Regions from separate parts of the Bradyrhizobium sp. CCGUVB14 genome, predicted to be linked through region 2. Evidence: predicted binding sites of a transcription regulator. Region 2 holds the regulator's gene; the other holds the start of a gene.
What was found. Region 2 encodes PhoB, which activates phosphate uptake and scavenging genes when phosphate is short. Its sites were predicted from a motif close to TGTCATNNANCTGTCAT; they were not measured.
Positions count from the first base shown of each region.

Region 1: a site for PhoB is predicted at 2,172-2,188, ahead of NLM32_RS24605 (DUF2278 family protein). Genes of this name have one in related genera too.

Region 1 covers NZ_JANADS010000001.1:5,292,150-5,297,360, forward strand. The annotation lists gene hflX (GTPase HflX) at 1-144, shown strand, start outside; gene NLM32_RS24595 (GNAT family N-acetyltransferase) at 170-628, opposite strand; gene NLM32_RS24600 (hypothetical protein) at 651-977, opposite strand; gene NLM32_RS24605 (DUF2278 family protein) at 1,080-2,108, opposite strand; gene mazG (nucleoside triphosphate pyrophosphohydrolase) at 2,333-3,181, opposite strand; gene queC (7-cyano-7-deazaguanine synthase QueC) at 3,308-4,024, shown strand; gene NLM32_RS24620 (nitrile hydratase accessory protein) at 4,191-4,568, opposite strand; gene nthB (nitrile hydratase subunit beta) at 4,568-5,211, opposite strand, start outside.
Region 2 covers NZ_JANADS010000001.1:9,485,607-9,500,838, reverse strand. The annotation lists gene boxB (benzoyl-CoA 2,3-epoxidase subunit BoxB) at 1-596, shown strand, start outside; gene NLM32_RS44490 (SDR family oxidoreductase) at 777-1,577, opposite strand; gene NLM32_RS44485 (polysaccharide deacetylase family protein) at 1,816-2,874, opposite strand; gene NLM32_RS44480 (OmpA family protein) at 3,041-4,435, shown strand; gene NLM32_RS44475 (hypothetical protein) at 4,438-4,734, shown strand; gene NLM32_RS44470 (TetR/AcrR family transcriptional regulator) at 4,859-5,452, shown strand; gene NLM32_RS44465 (haloalkane dehalogenase) at 5,449-6,381, shown strand; gene NLM32_RS44460 (lysylphosphatidylglycerol synthase domain-containing protein) at 6,926-7,981, shown strand; gene NLM32_RS44455 (ATP-binding protein) at 8,017-9,309, shown strand; gene pstS (phosphate ABC transporter substrate-binding protein PstS) at 9,460-10,473, shown strand; gene pstC (phosphate ABC transporter permease subunit PstC) at 10,651-11,640, shown strand; gene pstA (phosphate ABC transporter permease PstA) at 11,642-12,487, shown strand; gene pstB (phosphate ABC transporter ATP-binding protein PstB) at 12,484-13,305, shown strand; gene phoU (phosphate signaling complex protein PhoU) at 13,317-14,033, shown strand; gene phoB (phosphate regulon transcriptional regulator PhoB) at 14,056-14,763, shown strand; gene NLM32_RS44420 (GcrA family cell cycle regulator) at 14,866-15,232, opposite strand, start outside.

The sequences.
Region 1 (5,211 bases), 4.2 Mb from region 2:
ATCTCCTGGCTGCACCGCAATTCCGAGGTGCTGGCCAAGGAGCTGCACGACGGTCGCTTCGACATGACCGTACGGGTGGACGAGACCAAGCGGGATATCGTGGTGAACAGGTTCGATGCCGTGCCGCGTCTGTCGGCCCCGTAGTCGTCCTGGCGAAGTATGAAGCAAGTTATCTGGACAGATCGAGGCGCATGAACTGGTTGTGCGGGCTCGCCTGATAGTCGGCGAAGGGCTCGCAGGATACGAAGCCGGCGCTGCGGTACAGCGCGACGGCAGGTTCGTGTAGCGGCGCAGTGCCAGTCTCGAGGCTAAGGCGCGCATATCCGCGCTTGCGTCCTTCGGCAACGATGTGGTTCAGGATGGCGCGGCCAACTCCGGTCCCGCGCGCGGCAGGCGCAGCGCGCATCGACTTCACCTCTGCATGCGTGTCATCGAGCTGCTTCAGTGCACCGAACCCAGCCAGCACATCGCCTTGCCAAACGGTCCAGAACGTAACGGTCGGGGCCGACAGACCGCTCGCGTCCAGCGCCTGCGCATGTTCGCCCATGACGCTGCGCAGCTCTTCCAGATGATGTGCCAGCAAATCGGCGACATGTGCCGCCTTCGGATCGTCTTGCCTGATGTCCACAATGCCCTCGAACTCGGGACGACTAGTCCTCGTCCTCGACCCATAAACAACCGCTGCTGGACTCTCCGACGACCAGAATGCCTTTGTCAAACGTGGAGTTCGTTGCGGGATTCCATTGGTGCACGCCGGCTCGGCAGTTCGAAAAGAAGCAAAGCCTCTGGCCGTCGAAGAGCTGAATAAACTGTTGCCAGAAAGCCGCCGCGCGGGCAGGGCTCATGATCTCTGTGTCGTAGGCGAGGTCGCGATTCAAGATGCCGACTGCAATCGAGGCTGCTTCGGACTCCTCGATCGGAATGTAGACTTCGGCCTCGTCCGAGAGATCAAAGGCTCGCGCGACATCCTCGAGCATGACGGTGCCCCGAAGCATCCCGCATCGCGTGCGGCCAACCCGGCGCGCGGCTCGAATTTGACCGCATATCGCGGGCTCTGCGTCAGCCACCAGCTCTGTCCATCAGAACGGAATCGTCAGGCCCGGAGTTTTCGCTTGCGCCTTGGTATAGGCGACGCCGTGGATCTTGACCCCATTCGCGTCCAGCAACGAAATGATGCCACCCTGGTTCGACAATTGCATCGGCGCCTGCACGACGACGGCCAGCGTGCCCCCGGCCGCGATTGTCCCTGACAGGACCATCTTGTTCTTCTGCTTGTCGGCCAGCATCCAGCCGGTGAGATCGATGTCGCGATCGGCCGTATTGAGCAGCGTGACGACCTCCCGCTCGGGCGTCTTCACGGCGTTGACGAGCGCCGCGATGATGCGCACGAGACCATCCGGCAGTTGCCCGGTCGGAGGTGTCGTCGGATCTGGCGGCGGTGTCGGCGTGCCTCCACCGAGATCGATTGGATCACCGGTCTTGTCGTCGGTGTGCCAGGCCTGCGTCTGGAATTTGAGGAAGACCGCGGTCCAAAGCCTTTGATTGGGGAATTCGAACACGAGCCCGCCGTCCTGCCACGGGCCGTTGTCGCCCGAGAAGCTTCCGATCGGGTTTCCCTGGTTCATATGGATGTCGTGAATGCCGCGGCCCGGGCGGAAGCCGAAATAATTGTCCGCCTTCGTCTCCGGCCCCCATATGTCGCCGAATGCGTACATTATCGCGCTCTCGTCCGAGAGTGCGCGCTGGACGAACTGGTTGAGCTTCTCGTTGAGGTCGTTATCCGGTCCAGGCGCAGACAGCGGCAGCGGAGTCATCTCCTGCGGCTGCATCAGATTGCCGCGAATGAAGTCGAGCGCGACGCCGCCCGGTTTCGGCGGCTGCGCATGCAGGCCTTGCGGCAGCGCCGCGAGTTGATCGGTGATCGGATGGACAAAGGGCGATCGCACCAGGAATTCGACTTCGCTTCCGTCGGCTGACTGAACATTGACGGCGATGCGGAAGTCCGCGTTGTCGGCCACGATATGGATCTGGTAGTGCGGCGACTGGCCGGTGCCGAAACGCATCGCGATCGGGCGTCCCTTGAGGACCGAATAGCTCTTCAGTGGCATCGCACTCACCTGCCATGGGTTACGGCTGCGCTGGCTTCGCCGTTCAACTCTAGACTGTCGGTCGTGACGATTTGATGGCTTGAAAGGTAGGTGATCCACCAAGCCCCGAGCCGGACTTCAAGGTCTGGCTGGGCGGCTCCGCTGCATTCAGGAAAGGGGACTGACCTATGTCTGAATCAAATCGCGTCAACTGAGTGGAGCCGCATGCGAGGAATGCCGCAAGGCTAGCGGCGGGCCTCCTTGTATCCCTCCGATGCCGCTTCACCCTTTGCTGCGTTCCACAGCGCGTCCATCTCCGCCAGCGAGGCCTGCTGCAGGGTGCGGCCCTGCGCCTCCAGCGCGCGTTCGATATAGGCAAAGCGCTTTTCGAATTTTGCGTTGGTTGCACGTAGCGCGGCTTCCGGATCGGCGTCGACATGGCGAGCGAGGTTGACGAGGGCGAACATGAGGTCGCCGGTTTCTTCCGCGATCTCCTGCTTGTCATTGCGATCGAGCGCGGCTTCGATCTCGTCCGCTTCCTCGCGGATCTTTTGCAGCACGGCGCGCGGATCGTTCCAGTCGAAGCCGACGGTGGAGGCCTTGCGCTGCAGCTCCATGGCGCGGGTCAGCGCGGGCTGGCCGGCCTTGACGCCCGACAGCAGAGATTTGTGCGGCGGCGTCGCCTCCGGCGGCCGGCGCGCGGCGCGCTCGGCTTTCTCCTCGGCCTTGATGCGGTCCCAGACTTCCTTGACGTGGGAGGAGGCGAGATTGCCATCCTTGTCGGCGAAGACGTGGGGATGGCGCCGGATCATCTTGCGGGTGATGGCTTCGACGACATCGCCGAACGCAAACGCGTTCTGCTCCGAGGCCATCTGGGCATGGAACACCACCTGCAAGAGCAGATCGCCGAGCTCCTCCCTGAGGTCGTCGAGATCGTTGCGATCGATGGCGTCGACCACTTCATGGGCCTCTTCGATCGTATAGGGTGCGATGGTCGCAAAGTTCTGCTCGAGGTCCCAGGGGCAGCCGGTCACCGGCGTGCGCAGCGCGGCCATGATCTCGATCAGGCGGGAAATGTCGCGGGAAGGGGTCATTGCGGGGCAGTCTCCTGGGTCCCATGCCTTATGCCAAAAGCGGGCCGCCGTTCCCAGCGGCGGCAAGCGGAACAGGCCGATTTCCACCGATTGGCTGCTGCGCTTCACAGTGCTAAAGCCCGGGCCATGAGCGACGCATTTTCATCACAAACCGCGCTGGTGCTGTTTTCCGGCGGCCAGGATTCCACCACCTGCCTTGCCTGGGCGCTCAGCCGCTTCGCACGCGTGGAAACGCTGGGGTTCGACTACGGGCAACGCCACGCCGTCGAGCTCGATTGCCGCGACCGGCTGTTCGACGGCATCAAGGGCTTGCGTGCCGATTGGGCCGCCAAGCTCGGCGAGAGCCATACGCTGTCGATCCCGACGCTGGCCGCCGTGTCCGAGACGGCGCTGACGCGCGATGTCGCGATCGCGATGGGCGCCGACGGCCTGCCCAACACCTTCGTGCCCGGTCGCAATCTGGTGTTTTTGACGTTCGCCGCAGCGCTGGCGTATCGCCGGGGCATCACCCACATCGTCGGCGGCATGTGCGAGACCGACTATTCCGGCTATCCCGATTGCCGCGACGACACCATCCGCGCGATGCAGGCCGCGCTCTCGCTCGGCATGGCCCGCAAGTTCGAGCTGCATACGCCGCTGATGTGGATCGACAAGGCGGCGACGTGGAAGCTGGCGCATGACCTCGGCGGCGCGGGGCTCGTCGATCTCATCCGCGAGCAGTCGCACACCTGCTATCTCGGCGAACGCGGCGCGCAGCACGATTGGGGCTATGGCTGCGGCGAGTGCCCGGCGTGCAGCCTGCGGGCGAAGGGGTGGCGGGAGTTTGTGGCCGGACGCAAATAGCGCTCGGGTCTCCCCTGTCGCCATCACCTCCGCAGTCATCGCCCGCGAAGGCGGGCGATCCAGTATTCCAGAGACAGTGCGAGGTACGGAGAAGCCGCGGCGTACTGGATTCCCCGCTTTCGCGGGGAATGACAGTGGAGGGTTTGGCGCGAGCGCGCCAAACAAACTACCCAAAATCTTCCGGCCTTAACTCAATCGGCTTGCCGTGCGGCGTCCGATCGGCCGCGTGGTCCCACGCATCGCGATAGCGATGCAACGTGTCCATCGATGCCACGCCCTTGCGTGCGACGAGCCCCTCCAGCGTGGCGAGCCAGTGCAGATAATAGGTCTCGCCCGTATCGGGATCTCCGGCGGCCTGCGCGCGCTTGATCTCATCGGCCAAGGCTGCGGCCCATTCCGGCCAGGTGAAGACGCCGCGGTCGTGCAGCGTCAGCGCCATGGCGAAGGCGTGTGCTTCCCAGGGCGCGCGGAACACCGGGCCGTCGTCATCGCGCGGAATGCTTGGAATGGCTGCCGTCGCAGCGGCAGCGGCCTTGCTGCTCATTACGCCGGATCCAGATAAGGCTCGAACGCGTCGATCGAGACTTTCAGCGTCGGATCACCATCCGCGCCCCAGAGGTCGCGGCCTTCGAATACGACGGTGTAGAGCCATTGCGGATTCTCACCGAGCTCCATCGCCGCGGAATCCGGAAACACGTGGCAGCCATGGTTCAGCTCGACCACGCCGACATGGCCGCGCACGTAGCGCGGCAGCCGCGTGTGCGTGGTCGGGTGGATGTTCTTCGCACGGACGCGATCGCCGATGTTCAATTTGGCGGCCGCGGGGGCAGGGCGGGCGAACTTGCCGCGCACCATGATGCGCTCGACATTGGCGAGGTCGAACTTGCCGTGCTTGAGCGCCTTGCCCGGCTGCATCGCATGACCGGCGGCGACCTCTTCGCGCGTGAGGTAGCCCTTCTCGATCAGCATCTCCTCGAGCCCGAGGAACCACTTCTTGTAGTAGGAGCTCGAGAGGTAGACATGCGGCGGCAGCGTCTCGCGATAGAAGCGCGAGGTGTCGATGTTGAAGGCGCCGGCCGCGCCCATCGCGCGCACCATCGCCAGCACGCGGGACTCCCACTCCTCGTGGAAGACAGGCTCGTTCGGCTCAGGCTCGACCTTGCCGAACCCGTCCATGCCGCCCATGT
Region 2 (15,232 bases):
GCGTGATCGATCTGCCGACCATCCAGAAGAAGCTCAACCTGCACTACACGCTGTCGCTCGATCTGTTCGGCTCGGAAGTTTCGACCAACGCCGCCAACGCCTTCAACACCGGCATCAAGGGGCGCTATCACGAGACCCAGATCGACGACGATCACCAGCTCAAGAACGCCACCTATCCGGTGCTCAAGTTCATCAACGGCGAGATCAAGCTGGTCGACGAGCCGGCGCTGACCGCGCTCAACATGCGCCTGCGCGACGACTACAGCCAGGATTGCGTCAAGGGCATGCTGCGCTGGAACAAGGTGATCTCGACCGCCGGCTACGACTTCAAGCTGACGCTGCCGAACGTCGCCTTCCACCGCCATATCGGCGAGTTCAAGGACGTGCACGCGACGCCCGACGGCATTTTGATCGACGATGCCACCTGGGCCAAGCGCAAGGACGACTGGCTGCCCTCGACCGCCGACGGCGACTTCATCACGTCGCTGATGCAGCCCGTCACGGAGACCGGCAAGTTCGCGTCGTGGATCTCGCCGCCGAAGGTGGGTATCGACAACAAGCCGGGCGATTTCGAATACGTGAAGATCGAGTCGTAAGCGTCAGGTCGACGCTCGAGCCAAAAATTCCGCTGTCGTCCCGGCGAAAGCCGGGACCCATAACCACAGGGAGTTAATTGGCGAAGGTTCGTCGTTCGGTACTCATACCGATCGCAATCGATGGATTCCGCGGTATGGGTCCCGGCTTTCGCCGGGACGACGCCGCGTGTGACGCAGCCCTTACCCCGCGATCTCCAATCCCGCATTCGCGTACACCACGCCGCCGTCGACCGCGATGGTGTTGCCGACCACATAATCTCCCGCGCGCGAGGCGAGGTAGATCGCGACGCCCGCCATGTCCTCGTCGGTGCCGATGCGCCGCGACGGAATGCGTTTCGCCACTTCGTCCGAATGGTCGCGCGCGGCGCGGTTCATGTCGGACTTGAACGCGCCCGGTGCGATCGCGGTGACGTTGATGTTGTCCTTGATCAGCTTCGTCGCCATGCGCCGGGTCAGATGGATCACCGCGGCCTTGCTCGCGGCGTAGGAATAGGTCTCGCCCGGATTGACGAAGATGCCGTCGACGGAGGCGATGTTGATGACCTTGGCGGGCCGCTCGTGCGAGGCCGCCGCGCGCAGCGGCTTGGCCAGCGCCTTGGTCAGGAAGAACAGCGATTTGACATTGAGGTCCATCACCTTGTCCCAGCCGCTTTCGGGGAATTCGTCGAACTCCGCGCCCCAGGCCGCACCGGCATTGTTGACGAGGATGTCGAGGTTCGGCTCGAGCCTGATGATTTCGGACGCGAGCTTGTTGCAGCCTTCGACGGTCGAGATGTCGATCGGCAGGGCAATGCATTCGCCGTCATATTGCGCCGAGAGCTCTTTCGCCGTGGCTTCGCACGGGCCGGCCTTGCGCGCGGTGATGTAGACCTTCGCAGCGCCTGCGCCGAGATATCCGGCCGCGATCATCTTGCCGATGCCGCGCGAGCCGCCGGTCACGAGTGCGATACGGCCTTTGAGCGAAAACAGATCGTTGGACATGGTGCCTCCCTTGGTTGGCGCCGTTTTGAGCGCCGCGGGGAGGGGAGTCAAGGAATGCGCTGAGATCGGAGTGTGGCGCGCGGCGGTTCAAAAAAACTCGGTGTCGTCCCCGCGAAGGCGGGGACCCATAACCACAGGGAGTGGTTTGGCGAAGACTCGTTGTTCGGTACGCCTACCGACATCAATCGATAAATTCCGCGGTATGGGCCCCGGCCTTCGCCGGGACGACAGCGGAGGCCTATGCCGCGGCAAACCGGCGAAGGCCGTTCCACATCGCGGTCGCGGCGCCCGAGGTCAGCACCGGCAGAATGCGCGCGTCCTGGTAGTTGCCGTTGAGCGAGACGCGCGGCAGCGCGGTCATGTGGCCGGCGTTCTCTGCGAACAGCATGCCGGGCCGTGTCGTCACTGCGGTCTTGAAGCCGGCGGATGCGGCCAGCGTGAATTCGCGCTCGCCCGCGGCTTCGCGATCGCCATAGGGATAGGCGAGATGCAGCACCTCGCGGTCCAGTGCGGTCTCGATCCGCACCCGGCTGACGGCCATCTCCTGTGCGGCGATCGCCTCGCTCTGCTTGGCGAGATTGCAATGGCTGATGGTGTGGGCGCCGATCGTGACCAGCGGGTCGGCCGCGAGCCGCTTCACCTCGTCCCAGGACAGGCAGAGGCTGCGGCACAGCGCTTCCATGTCGACACCATGCGTCGCGCAGAGTGCTTCGATCTCGCGCTTCAGATCGTGCTCGCCAGGAAGGGCGCGGAGCCAGTCGTGCAGGCGGTCGAACGCCGCCTGCTTCGCTGCCGGCGTGCTTGCATCGAGCCGCAGCGCGGAATGGCCGATCTGCACGTCGACCTGCTCGGCCCTGGCGATGACGGCCTCGAGCGCGGCCCACCACAGCCGCCCGGTGCCCTCGGCGAAGTCGCTGGTCACGTAGATGGTCGCGGGCGCGTCAAATTCGCGCAGCACCGGCAACGCGTGGTCGTGGTTGTCGCGGTAGCCGTCGTCGAAGGTGAAGGCGGCGAAGCGGCGGTCGAAGCGGCCTTGCAGCAGCCGTTCGTGCAGCTCGTCCATGCTGACGATGTCGATCTCGCGTGACCGCAGATGGCACAGCGTCGCGCGCAGGAAGTCGGGGGTGACCTCGAGATGCCGGTTCGGCTGGAACGCGCCCGCACGGGCCGGCCGCACATGGTGCAGCATGAAAATGGCGCCGACGCCCGACAGCAGCGGGCGCAGCAGATGGTGCGCCCCGCTGAAATAGAGTGCTCCCAGCCCGGCGCGAATGACGTTGTTACGGAGTTGTTTCATGATCGGCTGGCCGACCCCTGGGCATTCCGCCCTCAACTTAGGGTGTGACCCTTGAAGAAAAAGTTATTCCAATTGTCCACGCGGGGTCCCCGAAAGCGCCCCATTTCCGGTTTGACAGCCTGCCAAGGGTTTGTTTTGTCTCCGGTTCCAGAGTTCGGGTCGTCGAATGCAGATGCTTTTCAGGTGGGCCAGCAAATGGTGGCCGGGGTTGATTCCCCTGGCCGTCATGTGGGGATTTGCGGCCTGGAATAACACTTTGCCGGTTGAGGCCGACCTGTCGGCCCGCAGCTCGGCCGCGCTCAAGGACACCGTCCTGGACAAGACCCGGATCGCCGTGGACGGCCGCGACGTCAGCCTGGCCGCCGACGCCTTCTCCGAGGAGGGCCGCCGCGACGCCGTGACCACGGTCGAGATGGTTCCCGGGGTGCGGCTGGTCGATGACCAGACCCGCCTGGTTCCCGAGGCAAAGCCCTTCGTCTGGAGCGCCGAGCGCGACGTGGTGCGGGTAACGCTGTCGGGCTCCGCGCCGCTGCCGTCGATGAAGGCGCGCCTCACAGAAGCCGCGCGAAAAGAGGTCAACGGGACCGAGGTCGCCGATCAGATGGGCCTGGCCCGCGGCGCGCCGGCGCGGTTCGAAGCGGCCGCAATGCTGCTGCTCGACCAGATCGGCAAGCTGAAGGACGGCAAGATCACGATCACGGACACCAAGGTCAATCTGTCAGGCATGGCGCGCGATCTCGGCGGCCGCGAAGCGATTGCGGCTGCACTGAAGAACCTGCCCGAGGGCTTTACGATCGCCGCCAACGACATCAAGGCGCCGCCCTACATCTTCCAGGCCTACAAGGATCCGGTCGCCGCCACCGTGACGCTGACCGGCTACGTGCCCGACAACAGCGTGCATGCCGCGATCGCGACCAGCGCGTCGCGAAAATTCTTCACCGAGAAGGTCGTCGACAATCTCAAGGCCAGCATCGGCGCGCCCGGCTCCTTCAACACCGCGGTGGTCGCAGCGCTCGGCGCGCTGTCGCGGCTGTCGACCGGCACGTTGGTGGTGTCGGATCGCGAGGTGAAGCTGTCGGGCGATGCGCTGTACGAAGGTGCGGCCAACGACATCCGCGCAGGACTCGGCAAGGACTTTCCGAAAAACTGGCTGTACAAGCCCGAAATCACCGTGAAGCCCGCGGCCGGGCCGGTCGACGGCACCGTCTGCCAGCAATTGTTCTCGGAGCTGCTCGCCAAGGGCAAGATCCGCTTCGCCACCAAGCGCGCCGACATCGATCCCGACTCCGCCGGCATTCTCGATCATCTGATCGAGACGGCGCTGCGGTGCCCCACCACCAATATCGAGGTCGCGGGCCACACCGATGCCGACGGCGAGGATTCGTTCAACCAGGCGCTGTCCGAGAAGCGCGCGCAGGCGGTGATCGATTATCTGGTCAAGGCCGGGCTTCCCGCTGACCGCTTCACCGCGGTCGGTTACGGCAGCACGCAGCCGGTCGCCGGCAACGACACCGACGACGGCAAGGCGCAAAACCGCCGCATCGAATTTCTGGTGAGGTGATGATGCCCTATCTCGTCTCGTTCCATATGGGCTGGCTGATCGGCTCGGCACTGCTGGGCTTCTGCATGGGCTGGATCTCGGTGGTCCAGCGCGGCAACGGCACCTCGAAGGTGACTGCGCGCTGGCTCGCGGTGTTCGTCGCGGCCTTGGTCGCAGCCTCGTTCGCGCATGTGGTCCCGGGCCGCTTCGGCTATTGGCTCGACCTCGGCCTGGTCCTGTTCGCCTGCTACCTCGTCGGCTGCACCATCGGCGCATGGCTGCGCTATTGGGTGGTCTCGCGGAGCCAGCCCGCGGCCTGAACCGCGGTCCGCCGCCGGAGCGAACGAGCGTCTCAAATTCCGATAACTGACGGATCGGTAAGCAGATCGCCGAAGGAACAAGTCAGCGCTTGACAATAATACGTACGTACGTATTATTTTGCTCATGCCAAAGCCATCGCTTAAAGACGCCATCCTCGATGCCGGTCTGAAGGTCATGTTCCGGACCGGCTATCACGGCACCAGCGTGCGCGACGTCACCGCCGCGGCGGGCGCGCCGCAGGGGTCCTTCACCAACCATTTCCGCTCCAAGGAGGCATTCGCCTCCGAGGTGCTCGACCGCTATTTCGACGTCACCAGGGGGCTGGTCGCCGAGGCGCTCGACGACACCTCCCTGACGCCGCGAGCGCGGCTGCGGCGCTATCTCGACATCATCACCGGCCGGCTCGAGGCCGACGGATACGGCCGCGGCTGCCTGATCGGCGATCTCAGCCTGGAGGCATCAGGCAGCAGCGAGCTGCTGCGTGCGCGTCTCGCGGCGATCTTCGCCGAATGGCGCGCGCCATTCGCCGCCTGCATCAGGGATGCCCAGACCAGCGGCGAGATCGCATCCGATTTCGAGCCTGACGAGCTCGCCGACTTCCTGCTCGCGTCCTGGCAGGGCGCGATCCTGCGCATGAAGGTCGACCGCAATCCGAAGGCACTCGAGCGCTTCAAGACCATCGCATTCCAAACCGTGTTCAGGGAGACGACGACATGAGCAAGCCGACCGAGATCGAGATTCGCCTGGCGCCGGTGCTGGGCAGCACAATCGCCTATCGCGAGACAGGTGCGGAGGACGCACCGGTCGCGCTGTTCCTGCACGGCAATCCGACCTCGTCGCACATCTGGCGCAACATTTTGCCGCTGGTGTCGCCGGTCGCGCGATGCATCGCGCCCGACCTCATCGGCTTCGGCCAGTCCGGCAAGCCCGGCATCGCCTACCGCTTCTTCGATCACGTCCGCTATCTCGATGCCTTCATCGAACAGCGCGGCATCAAATCGGCCTATCTCGTCGCGCAGGATTGGGGCACGGCGCTCGCCTTTCATCTCGCCGCGCGCCGGCCGGATCTCGTGCGCGGCCTTGCCTTCATGGAGTTCATCCGCCCGATGCCGACCTGGCAGGACTTTCACCACACCGACCGCGCCGACGAGCAGGATCACGCCGAGGCGGCGAGGGCGGCGTTTCGCAAGTTCAGGACGCCGGGCGAGGGCGAAGCCATGATCCTCGAGGCGAATGCGTTCGTCGAGCGCGTGCTGCCCGGCGGCATCGTTCGCAAGCTCGGCGACGACGAGATGGCGCCTTATCGCACGCCGTTCCCGACGCCGGAGAGCCGTCGCCCGGTTCTTGCGCTTCCGCGCGAGCTGCCGATCGCCGGCGAGCCCGCCGATGTCTATGCAGCACTCCAATCCGCGCATGCGGCGCTGGCCGCATCATCCTATCCAAAGCTGCTGTTCTCGGGCGAGCCCGGTGCGCTGGTCGCGCCGGAGTTCGCCGAGACGTTTGCGGCGTCGCTGAAGCATTGCGCGCATGTTCGGCTCGGCGCCGGGCTGCACTTCCTTCAGGAGGATCACCCCGAGGCGATCGGCCGCTCCGTCGCCGGCTGGATTGCCGGCATCGAGGCGGTGCGTCCGCAACTTGCGGCCTGAGCAGGCCGCTCCCTCCGAACGGCAAGCTCCCCGCCGGCCCCGCGCCGGCGGACGCCGCGACCGCGCCTCCCTCCGTGATGCCGCGGTGCAACCGAATATCAGGGACCTGGCCTCAGCCGCGCGATTGCCGCGCGGCCATTTGTGCCGCCGCCGACTGTCGTGGCTCACCCCTCTTTCAACAGGCCGGCGGCGCCCATAGATTGATTTCGACTTAAGGCGTGACGGAACATTGACCGGTCGAAATCATCAAAACTTCATGGCCCCTGCGCAGGATTGCCATGGAGATTCGCGTCAGCCCTGCCGCCGAAAGCGCCAAACCGTGCACCTTCAGCCCGCAAACCTGCCTAAAATATTGAAGGCACGTGATTTTGTTCACATTGGCGAATTCCACTCCGCCTCAAAACGCGCTAGTGGAAGGGCGGGGGGCATGCGCGAGGCCGGAGCAGGCGGCAAAGGTTCGTTGAGTGCTCGTTCGTTGAGTGCCTGTGCGTCGTCCGCCTGTTCGCCGGCCACCCTGGCCGTTGCAGCGTTGTTCGAGGTCTAGATGCTGGAAGCCATACGCAGGGCGATGACGTTTCTGCGCCAGAAGCAAATCCTGCATAAGCTTGGAGTTGTGATCAGCGTCGCGGTCATCGGCATCGCTTGCTATGTGCTCTACCACATGTTGCGCGGCATCGACATGAACGAGGTGGTCGAGGCCATCAAGAGCACCGAGCCGCGCCAGATTGCGATGGCGGCGCTGTTCGTCGCCGCGGGCTATTTCACGCTGACGTTCTACGATCTGTTCGCCGTACGCGCGATCGGCCATTCCCACGTGCCCTATCGCATCAACGCGCTCGCGGCCTTCACCAGCTATTCGATCGGCCACAATGTCGGCGCCAGCGTCTTTACCGGCGGTGCGGTGCGCTACCGGATCTATTCGGCCTATGGGTTGAACGCGATCGACGTCGCAAAAATCTGCTTCCTCGCCGGCCTCACCTTCTGGCTCGGCAATGCCGCCGTGCTCGGCCTCGGCATCTCCTATCATCCGGAGGCGGCCGCCTCGATCGACCAGTTGCCGGCCTGGCTGAACCGGACGGCCGCGATGATGATCCTCGTCGCGCTGGTCGGATATGTGGTCTGGGTCTGGACCCAGCCGCGGGTGGTCGGGCGCGGCCCCTGGACCGTGGTGCTGCCGGGCGGTCCGCTGACGCTGTTGCAGATCGCGATCGGCATCATCGATCTCGGCTTCTGCGCGCTCGCGATGTATGTGCTGGTCCCCGACGAGCCCAATCTCGGCTTCGTCGTGGTCGCGGTCATCTTCGTCTCGGCGACGCTGCTCGGCTTCGCCAGCCATTCGCCCGGCGGGCTCGGGGTGTTCGACGCCGCCATGCTGGTCGGCCTCTGGCAGATGGACCGCGAGGAACTGCTCGGCGGCATGCTGCTGTTCCGGGTCCTCTATTATCTGTCGCCCTTCGTCATCTCTGTAATCTTGCTGACGTTTCGCGAGGTTATCATCGGTGCCCGATCGAAGCGGCTGCAACAGGCGGCGCTCAAGCTCGATCCAGGCCCGCCGCCTGAAGCCGCTTATGTGAGAAAGCGCAGCGACAGCGGCGCCTGACCGGCGCAAAACGCAACAAGGAGAAGCCCGCCCCGATGGCGATCGACGCTCCCTCGTCTCCCACGGTGCAGCCCTGGTCCGACCGGCTGCGGCACTCGACCATCATCCTGATCGCCGCCGCGCTGGCGCTGTCGGTCGTGGTCTCGCTCGGCGAATTGTCGGTGGTGCGGGCGGTGACGGTGTTCCTCTGCATCGCAGCCGCGGCGCTGATCCCTTGGCGGCTGCATGATACCGCTGCCTCCCGCGAGGACACCCGCCGCGTCAATCCGGTCGAGAGCGCGGCGGTGGCTGCGGTCGTCGCCGGCATGCCGGATCCGGCCGTGCTGCTCGACCGCGCCGGCCGCGTCATCCATCTCAATGCCGCCGCCGCCCAGCTCGCGCCGGCGCTGCGCAAGAACGAGCTCGCCCAGTTCGCGCTGCGCTCGCCGGAGATCATCACGGCGCTGCGCGAGTCCATCGCGACCACCGAGCCGCGGCGCGCGACTTATCTCGACCATGTGCCGGTCGATCGCTGGATGGAGCTGATCATCACCCCGGTGCCGGTGCCGACCACGTTCGGCGGCGCCGACAAATGCATGCTGATGACCTTCCACGACCAGACGCCGCTGCGCCGGGTCGAGGAAATGCGCGCCGACTTCGTCGCCAACGCCAGCCATGAATTGCGCACGCCGCTGGCCGCGCTCTCCGGCTTCATCGACACGCTGCAGGGCCAGGCCAAGGACGATCCCAAGGCGCGCGAGCGCTTCCTCGGCATCATGCACAACCAGGCCACCCGCATGGCGCGCCTGATCGACGATCTGCTGTCGCTGTCGCGGGTGGAGCTGTCGGCCCATGTGCGGCCGGACACGCTGGTCGACCTGCTGCCGATCATCTTCCAGGTCGCCGACGGGCTCGAGCCGCTGGCCCGGGAACGCCAGGTCGAGGTCGAGACCCATCTGCCGGAAGCACCGGTCATGATCGCGGGCGACCGCGAGGAGCTGCTGCGCCTGTTCGAAAATCTGATCGAGAACGCGCTCAAATACGGTGCCTCCGGCGGGCGCGTCATCGTGTCGCTGACCGCGACCCCGGCAACTGACGGACCTCAGGAAATCCGGGTCATGGTGCGGGATTTCGGACCCGGCATCGCGCCCGAGCACCTGCCGCGCCTGACCGAACGGTTCTACCGGGTGGACGTCGGCGACAGCCGCTCCCAGGGTGGAACCGGTCTGGGATTATCGCTGGTGAAACATATTCTTAACCGTCACCGCGGCCGTCTTTTGATCGAAAGTGTCCCTAAACAGGGGGCCACTTTCACAGCCTGTTTTCCCCAGGCCAAGACTTTAGTCTAGAGACGAAAATCAAGCGATTTCAATCGCTTGAAGGTGTCATCCGACTGTCACGAAACCTTCGTAAAAGCACAGCCGACCGCTCCTAAAGGGGCGGCGCGGGGAGCGCGATCGGGCGCTGATGGCGCTTCGCTCCCCTGTATGGAGACCAGCATGAATTTCATCAAAACGATCGTCGCTGCCGGCTTGGTCGCCGCAACGACGACGGCGGCCTTTGCTGCCGACATCACGGGTGCAGGCGCGACCTTCCCATTCCCGATCTATTCGAAGTGGGCTGACGCCTACAAGAAGGAGACCGGCAACGGCCTGAACTATCAGTCGATCGGCTCCGGCGGCGGCATCAAGCAGATCCAGGCCAAGACCGTGACCTTCGGCGCCAGCGACGCGCCGCTCAAGGCCGAACAGCTCGAGAAGGACGGCCTTGCCCAGTGGCCGATGGTGATGGGCGCCATCGTTCCCGTCGTCAACCTCGAAGGCGTCAAGGCCGGCGAGCTGGTGTTCGACGGCGAGACCCTCGCCAACATCTATCTCGGCAAGATCACCAAGTGGGACGACGCCGCGATCAAGAAGCTCAATCCGAACGTGAAGCTGCCGTCGGACGCGATCACCGTGGTCCGTCGTTCGGACGGTTCGGGCACCACCTTCAACTTCACCAACTACCTCTCCAAGGCCAGCGCCGACTGGAAGAGCAAGGTCGGTGAGGGCACCGCCGTCGAGTGGCCGGTTGGCGTTGGCGCCAAGGGCAACGAAGGCGTGTCGGGCAACATCAGCCAGACCAAGAACTCGATCGGTTACGTCGAGTACGCCTATGCCAAGCAGAACAAGCTGACCTACACCGGCCTCGTCAACAAGGCCGGCAAGCCGGTGCAGCCGACCGTCGAAGCCTTCCAGGCGGCCGCTTCCAACGCCGACTGGGCCAAGGCTCCCGGCTACTACGTCATCCTGACCGACCAGCCCGGCGACAAGTCCTGGCCGATCACGGCGGCGACCTTCATCCTCATGCACAAGGACGCCACCGACAAGGCGGCCTCGCAGGAAGCCATCAAGTTCTTCCGCTGGGCCTTCAAGAACGGCGGCAAGGCGGCTGAAGAGCTCGACTACATCCCGATGCCGGACAGCGTCGTCCAGCTGATCGAGAAGACCTGGGCTGCCGAGATCAAGAGCTAAGCGCTCTCCTCTCGTGTCCCGGATGCGCGGCAGCGTGAAACGCTGCTGCGCTGAGCCGGGACCCACAAGAACGAGGCCCCGGATCAACGTCGCAACGCTTCGCAGCTAGCGCCGCATCCGGGGCACGAGACCAATAAAAAGCGTATATTCTTGGCATAGGGGATCGGCGTGGCAGAAATGGCCGTTCAGAGCGATATCGTCGACGACGCCGGACCATATGATCGCGCCAAGGCGTTGAGCGCGTTCAAGCTCGGCGATGTCACCTTCTACTGGATCACGCGGCTCAGTGCGATCTCGGTGCTTCTCATCCTCGGCGGCATCATCCTGTCGCTGATCGTCGGTGCCTTCCCGGCGATGAAGGAATACGGCTTCGCGTTCCTGTGGACGCAGCGCTGGGCGCCGTCGGCCGATCCGCCCGTGCTCGGCGCGCTCGGACCGATGTACGGCACGCTCGTCACCTCGTTCATCGCGATGCTGATCGCCATTCCGGTCGGTCTCGGCATCGCGATCTTCCTCACCGAGCTCTGTCCGCAATGGCTGCGCCGCCCGATCGGCATGGCGATTGAATTGCTCGCCGGCATTCCCTCGATCATCTACGGCATGTGGGGCTTCTTCGTGCTGGGGCCGTTCCTGGCCAACACCTTCCAGCCTTTCATGATCAAGATCTTCGATGGCGTCCCCGTGCTGGGCGCGATCTTCGCCGGCCCCCCGTCCTATCTCAGCCTGTTCAACGCCGCGCTGATCCTCGCCATCATGGTGCTGCCCTTCATCACCTCGATCTCGGTCGACGTGTTCAAGACGGTGCCGCCCGTGCTGAAGGAAGCTGCCTACGGCGTCGGCTGCACCACCTGGGAAGTCGTGCGCAGCGTGGTGATCCCCTACACCCGCGTCGGCATCATCGGTGGCGTCATGCTGGCACTGGGCCGCGCGCTCGGCGAGACCATGGCGGTGACCTTCATCATCGGCAACTCGTTCCGCATCTCGTCATCGATCTTCGCGCCGGGCACCACGATCTCGGCGGCGATCGCCTCCGAATTCGCCGAGAGCGACGGCCTGCACCAGTCCGGCCTGATCCTGCTCGGCCTGCTGCTGTTCGTGCTGACGTTCTTCGTGCTCGCCGGCGCCCGGCTGATGCTGATGCGGCTGGAAAAGAAGGCGGGGAAATAACATGAACCCGATTTATTCACGCCGCCGCCGCAAGGACATCGTGATCCGCGGGCTCTGCTTCGGTGCCGCCGCCTTCGGCGTCACCTGGCTCGCGCTGATCCTGATCACGCTGCTCTATAACGGCCTCGCCGGGTTGAACCTCGAACTGTTCGTCGCGGACACGCCGCCTCCGGGCTCGACCGAAGGTGGTCTGCGCAACGCCATCGTCGGCTCACTGATCATGACCGTGATCGGCGTCGGCATCGGCGCGCCGCTCGGCCTGTTCGCCGGCACCTATCTCGCCGAGTACGGCCGTAACGACAAGCTGACCTCGGTGATCCGCTTCATCAACGACATCCTGCTCTCGGCGCCCTCGATCATCATCGGCCTGTTCATCTACGGCGCGGTGGTGGTGCCGATGCGCGGCTTCTCGGCAATCGCAGGCTCGCTCGCGCTCGCCGTGATCGTGATCCCGGTGGTGCTGCGCACGACCGAGGACATGCTGCTGCTGGTGCCGAACGCGCTGCGCGAGGCTGCCTCTGCGCTCGGCCTGCCGCGCTCGCTGGTGATCAAGCGCATCGCCTATCGTGCGGCGCGCTCGGGCCTCATCACCGGCGTGATGCTGGCCACCGCCCGCGTCGCCGGCGAGACTGCGCCGCTGCTGTTCACCGCACTGTCGAACCAGTTCTTCAGCCTGGGCCTGAACAAGACGATGGCCAACCTGCCGGTCACCATCAACAACTTCGTGCAGAGCCCGTATGCCTACTGGAAGCAGTTGGCCTGGAGCGGCGCCCTGCTGATCACGTTGACCGTGCTTGCCCTGAACATTGGCGCGCGCATCTTGAGCGCCGAGAGGACCGCAAAATGAGCGAAATGTCTGTTTCCGTCAGTACGCCCGCCGTTCATCCCGGCTCGCAGCCTCTGCCTGAAGCCCCGGCCAAGGTAACGGTGCGCAACCTCAACTTCTATTACGGCGAGCACCACGCGCTGAAGAACATCAATCTGGCGCTCGGCACCAACCGCGTCACGGCGTTCATCGGACCGTCGGGCTGCGGCAAGTCGACCCTGCTGCGCATCTTCAACCGGATGTACGACCTCTATCCGGGCCAGCGCGTCTCCGGTCAGCTGATGCTCGACCAGACCAACATCCTCGATCCCAAGCTCGACCTCAATCTGCTGCGCGCCCGCGTCGGCATGGTGTTCCAGAAGCCGACGCCGTTCCCGATGACGATCTACGAGAACATCGCCTTCGGCATCCGTCTCTACGAGAAGATCTCGAAGTCGGAGATGGACGACCGCGTCGAGAAGGCGCTGCGCGGCGGCGCGCTGTGGAACGAGGTCAAGGACAAGCTGAACGCCTCCGGCCTGTCGCTCTCCGGCGGCCAGCAGCAGCGCCTCTGCATTGCCCGCACCGTCGCGGTGCGGCCCGAGGTGATCCTGTTCGACGAGCCCTGCTCGGCGCTCGATCCGATCTCGACCGCGAAGGTCGAGGAGCTGATCCAGGAGCTGTCCGAGAATTACACGATCGCGATCGTGACCCACAACATGCAGCAGGCGGCCCGCGTCTCCGACAAGACCGCCTTCATGTATCTCGGCGAGTTGATCGAGTTCGACGACACCAGCAAGATCTTCACGTCGCCGTCCGACCGGCGCACGCAGGATTACATTACCGGCCGGTTCGGCTGAGGAGACAGGACATGGGTTCTGAACATACCGCAAAGGCCTTCGACACCGACCTCCAGGAGCTCACGCGCCTGGTTGCCGAGATGGGCGGCATCGCCGAGCGCATGATCGTCGATTCCGTCGACGCGCTGATCCGCCGTGATATCGCGCTCGGCCAGCGCGTCGTCACCATCGACGCCGAGCTCGACGCGCTGCAGAAGAAGATCGAGGAACGCGCCGTGCTCACGATCGCGCGCCGCCAGCCGATGGCGGTGGATCTGCGCGAAATCGTCGGCGCCATGCGCGTCGCGACCGATCTCGAACGCATCGGCGACCTCGCCAAGAACATGGGCAAGCGCGTCGCGGCGCTGGAGACGGATTTCCATCCGCTCAAGCTGTTCCGCGGCCTCGAGCACATGACCGACCTCGTGCAGCAGCAGGTCAAGTCGGTGCTGGACGCCTATGCCGCGCACGATCTGCCGGCGGCGATGGCGGTGTGGAAGGGCGACGAGGAAGTCGACGCCATCTGCACCTCGCTGTTCCGCGAGCTCCTCACCTATATGATGGAGGACCCGCGCAACATCTCGTTCTGCATCCATCTGATGTTCTGCGCCAAGAACATCGAGCGGATCGGCGACCACGCCACCAACATTGCCGAGACCGTGTTCTACATGATCGAAGGCCAGGCCATCACCGACAAGCGACCGAAGGGCGACATGACGACCTTCGCCACCACGGTCCCCAATACTTGAATCCTTAAGGAGCGACGACCCAATGGGCGCACGCATTATGGTGGTTGAAGACGAGGAAGCTCTCACCGAGCTCCTCCGCTACAACCTCGAGGGCGACGGCTATGACGTCGAGACGGTGATGCGCGGCGACGACGCCGACACCCGCCTCAAGGAGCACATCCCCGATCTGATCGTGCTCGACTGGATGCTGCCGGGGCTTTCCGGCATCGAGCTGTGCCGCCGGCTGCGGACGCGGTCCGACACCAAGCAGCTGCCGATCATCATGCTCACCGCGCGCGGCGAGGAGAGCGAGCGGGTGCGGGGCCTTGCGACCGGCGCCGACGACTACATCGTCAAGCCGTTCTCGGTGCCCGAGCTGCTGGCCCGGGTGAAGGGTCTGCTGCGGCGCGCAAGTCCCGAGCGGCTCGCAACCGTGCTCGCTTTCGGTGACATCGAGCTCGATCGCGAAAAGCGCCGCGTGGCGCGCTCGGGCCGGCCGATTGATCTCGGCCCCACCGAATATCGCCTGCTGGAGTTTTTCCTGGAGCACCCCGGTCGTGTGTTCTCGCGCGAGCAGCTGCTCGACAGCGTCTGGGGCCGCGATATCTATATCGACGAGCGCACCGTCGACGTGCATATCGGTCGCCTGCGCAAGCTGCTCAATCTTGGTCGCGAGCAGGATCCGATCCGCACGGTGCGCGGTGCGGGCTATGCGCTCGATGACCGGTTTGCGAAGGCCGAGCAGGCCTAAGGCTCTTGCAAGCAGACAAAATAAAAAGCGCGCTGGATGGCGCGCTTTTTTATTTCCCCGGTCGTCCCGGCCTTGTGCCGGGACGAGGTTAACTGGATGCGCTTACCGCGTGCCCGGCTTCGCCGGCGCGCGCCGCCGATCCGCTGCCGGCTGATACGCCACCCGCGAGTGCTGGGCGCAGTAGGGCAGGCCGGAGAGCGCCTTGCCGCCGCAGAAGAAGAAATCCGGGCTCGAGGGATCGCCGACCGGCCAGTGGCAGGTCGCCTCGTTCAATTCGAGCAGCGACAGCCGCTGGCTCATCGGCACCACGTTGTCGTAGGTGACCGGTTCAGCCTCGACTTCGACCTCGAAGGCCTGCGCCAGCGCGGTATTGCCACGCGCGATGGGCCTGCTCACCCGCATCATGTGCTGCGCCGGACGCGCCTTGCGCGGCCGCGGAGCTGCCGAGGACGGGCTCTTGGCGCGGCCC